2 regions of the Rossellomorea sp. FM04394 genome follow, and region 2 is predicted to be linked to the other one. Evidence: riboswitches for the same ligand, from Rfam matches in the RefSeq annotation. Region 2 holds a riboswitch; the other holds the start of a gene.
The links. Region 2 has a riboswitch for S-adenosylmethionine ahead of metE (5-methyltetrahydropteroyltriglutamate--homocysteine S-methyltransferase). Riboswitches for the same ligand answer to the same signal wherever they lie in the genome.

Region 1: another riboswitch for S-adenosylmethionine. It lies ahead of ACCB35_RS11795 (YezD family protein); the one in region 2 lies ahead of metE (5-methyltetrahydropteroyltriglutamate--homocysteine S-methyltransferase).

Annotation. Positions count from the first base shown of each region.
Region 1 covers NZ_CP168654.1:2,364,343-2,367,517, forward strand. Annotated here, with positions in the region: gene ACCB35_RS11785 (anion permease) at 1-784, opposite strand, end outside; gene ACCB35_RS11790 (phosphoadenylyl-sulfate reductase) at 842-1,540, opposite strand; gene ACCB35_RS11795 (YezD family protein) at 1,640-1,795, opposite strand; SAM riboswitch class I at 1,882-1,987, opposite strand; gene ACCB35_RS11800 (MaoC/PaaZ C-terminal domain-containing protein) at 2,151-2,552, opposite strand; gene ACCB35_RS11805 (MaoC family dehydratase N-terminal domain-containing protein) at 2,549-2,998, opposite strand; gene fabG (3-oxoacyl-ACP reductase FabG) at 3,020-3,175, opposite strand, start outside.
Region 2 covers NZ_CP168654.1:3,484,783-3,487,957, forward strand. Annotated here, with positions in the region: gene metE (5-methyltetrahydropteroyltriglutamate--homocysteine S-methyltransferase) at 1-2,105, opposite strand, end outside; cobalamin riboswitch at 2,258-2,443, opposite strand; SAM riboswitch class I at 2,513-2,623, opposite strand; gene ACCB35_RS17535 (hypothetical protein) at 2,719-2,916, opposite strand; partial or broken gene thiC (phosphomethylpyrimidine synthase ThiC) at 2,894-3,175, opposite strand, start outside.

The DNA of each region.
Region 1 (3,175 bases), 1.1 Mb from region 2:
TCGCCATCCCGATGCCTATGATAGAGGATGAAGTAACCTGAGTGAGCGGGATCGGTAATCCATACAGTGAGCTCACCATCACTAGGATCGCTCCTGTAGAGGAAATGACAATTCCTTCCGCTTTTGAATAGTGTGTAATTTTTTTTCCGTTTGTTTCCACTACTTTTTTGCCAAGTAAGATCGCTCCGAGGGCAACGAATAGACCACCCAGCCATATCCCCCGGGATGGAGACAGTAAACCCGCACCCACCAATGGACCGACGGCGTTGGCTACATTGTTCATCCCTGCCGAAAAGGCTTCAAAGAACCCGGCGATGATCAAAAGGTACGCAAGCCACCTTTTTTCAAAATGGAAACCGCGCTTTTCAAGTTTTACTAAACCTATACCGAATACCCATGTAACCCCTAAGGCAATGACCGGGACAATCACCCAGAATGACATGATCGTTAAAAGTGATTTCACATAAAGAACTTGATATGCGACTCCGACTCCTACAACCGCTCCGACCGTCACTTCACTTGTAGACAGCGGAATTCCTATCACATTTGCCAGAAACAAGGATATGGTGGCGGATGACAAAATGATGACCACAATTTTGATGGAAAGTAAATGCTGCGGGATAATCCCTGAACTAATGGTTTTAACAACCTCTCCACCACCTAAAACCGCCCCGCTAAGGACACCTCCAGCGCAGATCCATAGTGCTACCCTGATATTCTTTATGGCTCCTGCACCATACGCAACCCCCATCGATGCTGCCGCTCCGCTGGCACCAATGTTCATAGCAAAGAACAAACTTATGATCAGGGCGAATATTTCAAGCAAAGAATATCACCTCTTTTAATGAAGACCGCATTCGGTTTTACCTTTTCCTTTCCATCTTCCGGAGCGGAGATCATTGATGTCTAAGGCTTGTGTTGTACAATGGAAGCATCCGATACTCGGATACCCCTGATCATGAAGTGGATTATAGGATAGGTTATGCTTATGGACATACCTCCAAATTTCCTTCCACGTCCAGTGAATTAAAGGACAAATCTTAATGGATTGAAACTTTTCATCCTTATTGATGAATTCAACCTGACTTCTTGTAGATGATTGTTCTCTTCTTAACCCTGAAATCCAAGCATTTCCTTTGGATAAGGAATCTTTTAGAGGGTCAAGCTTTCGAATTTGACAGCATTGATTGGGGTTTTTCTCCCACAACTTATCTCCATAAGTTTCTGCTTGTTCTTGGAGCGTTAATTCAGGCTTTTTCATATGAATGGTGAGACCAGGATACTTCTGCTTCACCTTTTCAATCGTTTCGTAGGTTTCCTTGAAATGAACTCCTGTATCAAGAAATACAATGGTTGCTTTCGGCTGTACTTTGGTAAGGAGATCGATTAATACGATCCCTTCAATGCCAAAACTGCATGCATAGACGACACTTTCACCATAATGGTCATACGTCCACTCGAGAACATTTAACGCTCCTTTATAGACCTGATCAATTTCAAATTCGATGGATGGTTTTTTCCAAGTTTGATAAGTTAACATGATACACCCCTTTCCCGCTCATCCAAACAAAAAGAGGCGATAACAAGATATAGGGATTTCCTTTATCTCTGTTATGCGCCTCTAGTTTGTCTAGTCAGCTTATTTAATTCGCACTTTCTCGTTTTTCTCCAATTGAATGACTTTACCGTCCTGGACCACAATGGTAATCGACCCGAAACTCATCGTCTTCAACATCGAAGTGATCTTTTCGACTACTACATCATACTCTGCTTCTTGATTTTTTTCTTTAGTCACATGATTCCCCCAATTTTTATCTTATCCAGAAAAATCATGAATGAAAAAAACAACCCTCCATTTTGGAAAGTTGTTCAGGTAAGGATACCTTATCTTCCAAAATGACTTCACATTTTGCTGGAATTAGCACCTTACATAACGTAGGTTGCTGGGTTTCGCGGGGCCAGATCCCTCCACCACTCTGGATAAGAGTTATTAATTTTAATATTCTAAATAATATCATATTCTACGGGGAAGTCAACCCGAGTTTTTCCATCGGATTTGTGTCTTTTTACTTATTTTTCTTGCAAAGCCTTCATTCTCTTTATTTCTATTCGCTTTATGAACGCTATAGGACACTATTTTACCCCGGTGATCAAAATAATTGAATCATTAATTTACCTTCGAGCACTTTCTTCTGGTCCTGGTTGACCGCAAAGACTTTAAAATGTAAAAGATCATCCTGTTTCTCTGATACTTCTGCCTTCAATGTAATGACATCGTTCAATACAACCATTCCTTTAAACCGGACGGTGTACTCTTTGATATATCCTTCTTCAAAATAATCACTAAAAAGCTTGGAGACATTACCCATCGTCCACATGCCATGGGCAATAACCCCTGGAAGACCCAATTTATGTGCCTCATCATCGATTGTATGAATGGGGTTATAATCCCCAGATGCTCCTGCGTATTTGATTAAGTCGATTCTCGAGACTGGAGCTAATTCAACAATGGGAAGCGTTTCACCTATATTTAAGGATGATAGTGTAGTCATATTCCCAACCTCTCTCTAACCGCTTCTGTGATGATGACAATCGCCTCGGATGTGAAAATCCTTTTCCCTCCTGATTCTTCACCGATGTCTTCTATTACAAGAAAACCAAGTGTTCCACCCGAACCTTTCCGTTCATAGTAATCTTTTATTTTCGTGTAACACCGAATGCATTCCCCGACCTTCAGTGGTCTTTCATAGTGAAATGATTGTTCACCATGAATTAACCCGACGTTTGGTAAATGAAAACCTTCAATCGTTCCATAGTCGAGCACTCTGGGAAAAGTGGGGGGAGCGATATTCCCCCTGTATCTGGATCGTCTTCCTGCTTCTTCATCAACATAAATGGGGTTGAGATCACCGATGGCTTCGGCAAATTTACGTACTGCTCCTTTTTCCACATAGTTTTCTACGGAAGTTGAGCGCTTACCAATATAAGATTGAAACATATCCTTCACCTCTTTCTCCCTTTAGGCTTTCGGCCCGCCAGCTACGTAGAGGACTTGACCGTTAACGAATGACGAGCTTTCATCCGCGAAAAACGCCACTGCATTCGCTATATCTTCCGGCTGCCCGCTTCTTCCTACGGGAATTCCTTGAAGACTCGCTTCCACCAGTTGTTCAAA
Region 2 (3,175 bases):
GGACTGTGAATATCATATACCCCAAGACCTATACCTTTGTCATACGTATGATCTTCAAAAACATGGATCAATTCCCCATGACTTCTTGATGTTTCAATTGAGATGACATCAGCATCCAAATCACTGATGGCATCTATAATATCTTCAAAATCCGAATAGCACATATGGGTATGGACCTGGGTTTGGTTCTGTACAGATGAAGTGGCCAATCTGAAAGCATAAACGGCAGCCTTTAGATATTCCTCCCAATTCTCACTCTTTAAAGGGAGTCCTTCTCTAAGTGCCGGCTCATCGACTTGTATCATCCGAATCCCATTGGCTTCTAATTCCTCTATCTCTTTTTGGAGAGAAAGTGCGATTTGATTCGCTACTTCATATCGTGATACATCATTCCGAACAAATGACCAATTTAGAATCGTGATCGGGCCCGTTAACATCCCTTTAACCGGTTTATCGGTTAATGATTGAGCATATATGGTTTCTTTAACCGTCATCGGTTCTTTGAAATTCACATCACCATATATGAGTGGCGGCTTCACACATCTGGAACCGTATGATTGTACCCATCCAAACTTCGTAAATTGAAAACCTTCTAATTTCTCACCAAAGAATTCAACCATATCCGTCCGTTCGAATTCACCATGTACAAATACATCAAGGCCGATTTCTTCCTGAATTATAATCCAGCGTTTTATTTCCGCATGAATATATTGTTGATACTCCCCATCAGAGAGCTCGCCTTTCCTCCACTTCAACCTCTGCCTTCTTACTTCCTGGGTTTGAGGAAAACTGCCGATTGTAGTGGTAGGTAGAAAAGGTAATGAAAAGTACTTCGCCTGTTCCAGCTTACGAACATGGAAAGGAACCTTTCTACCGACATTATTTTGGTGCAATTCTTCAACATTTTCCTGCACCTCCCTATTATTACGCAGCGGTGATTCGTTTAAATTCTTAATCGCCGTTACACTTTGAACGATCTCATCTTCTATTGTATCAGCTCCGTCACGAATCCCCTTTGTTAAAATTGTGATTTCATGTAATTTTTCATCAGCAAATGATAGAGCGTCAATGAGGGGACTGCCAAGTGTTTCTTCATTCTGCAAGGTTACTGGTACATGTAGTAAACTGCAGGATGGTTGAATGATTAAGCGATCACTCGGAACATACCCTGCAATGAACGATAGAAGCGTATGGGTATCAGTAAGACGACTTCTCCAAATATTCCTTCCATCGAGAATTCCGGCAGCCAAGATTTTATCCTTAGGAAAACCAAATCTTTTCAGCGCCGCCAAATTCTCACCACGATCATGCACAAAATCTATCCCTATGCCATCTACCGGGAGTGCTAACACCCGCTGGTACCTTTCCAAACTATCATAATAGGTTTGCAGGATGATCTTTAACCCGGGGCAGGATTCTTTAAGCGTTTGATAGACTTCTTTGAATTGATCCATCTCTTCATCCCCGATGGAAGTGCACAAGATCGGTTCATCCATTTGTACCCACTCTACACCCTCTTCCTGTAATTCACGCAATACTTCAGCATAAAGAGGGACAAATTGATCAACAAGAGTTTTATAATCACCGGTTTCATACCCTTTGGACAATTTCACAAAAGTGAAAGGACCTAAGATAACCGGTTTACCTTTTATACCCAGTTTCTCTTTTGCCTCTCTATAAAAATGCAGGGGACGATTTTCCACTAACTGTGGTGCGATCCCATCAAGTTCAGGCACGAGATAGTGATAGTTGGTATTAAACCATTTTGTCATTTCTAATGCCACCGCGTCCTTCGCGCCTCTAGCCATATCAAAATACGTTTCAAGAGAGACCTTCCCCCCACTATAATGAAACCTCTCGGGAACCAAGCCGAACATGACGGCTGTATCAAGCACATGATCATATAAGCTGAAATCTCCAACCGGAACTAAATCAATCCCCTGATCCGATTGCTTCTTCAAGTGGTTGACTCGTATTTCCTCCATTTGTTCTAAGAAGGAATCCTTTTCTATCTTCCCTGCCCAAAATTGTTCCAGCGTCTTTTTCCATTCACGCTTTTCACCGATCCTTGGATATCCTAAATTCGAACTGATCACCTTACTCATTCAATCCTCACTCCTTATACTTGAGATGGTTGTCATCAACAAAAAAATCTCTCTTTCAAATGAAAGAGAGATTCATACGTATCACTAACTAGAGTTGAGACATTCTTGTATTCTCAACACGTATTCCTCACCCCTCTCTATATCCACGTAGAGCATAAGCGCATACAACAGGCAGGTCTCCTGACTTAGGTTCACAGCTTCTTATCCCTTCCCATTTCAATAGAAATAGTGGTTGAATGATAAGTCGCTCCCCATTACAGTGGCGGGACCGTGCCGGATTTTCACCGGTCTTCCCTTTTAGCTGAGGATGGCTCAGCACCTATTGCATTTATCTATTTAATTTTTCTTTCATAAAAACGAAAAGCCCTCTCTTGCGATAGAGAGGGCTTCATGTTTATTAGAATCCTCTCTTATTTTCCAAAGCAAAGTGCTTTGCAGGAATTAGCACCTTTTCAACACATCGGTTGAATGGTTGCCGGGTTTCACAGGGCCAGTCCCTCCACCACTCTCAATAAGAGTTACACATATATATTTACTATTCCGAAATTTGTAATAATCGTAGCATGGTACATATACGCTGTCAAAAGAAATTTAATCAATAGCTTACACGTTTCTAATAATAGGTACTTTCTACATAGTGACATTTGATACAAGACCTTGTTACATCCGTTTCATAGAAGACATGCCTGCAGTTTTCCTGAATGCTCTTCACTTCTTTTTCGAGTTGGATGACTCTCTGATTGAGCTTTACGATTTCATTCTTCAATTTCAGTACATGACAAGGAGGTTTATCGGTAGATGTTTGATCCATTTTCCACAAACTCCTTCGATTTTTCTTTCAATCCTTTTTCTATTTCCTTATGAACATCATTCATGCTAGTCTTCTTTATTCCCCTTATGTCATGTGATATTCTCATTGAACAAAATTTCGGGCCACACATTGAACAAAAATGGGCCGTTTTTGCCCCTTCTGCAGGAAGTGTTTCATCATGGTACTCCCTTGCACGTTCCGGGTCCAGGGATAAATTAAATTGGTCATTCCACCTAAATTCAAATCGAGCCTTAGAAAC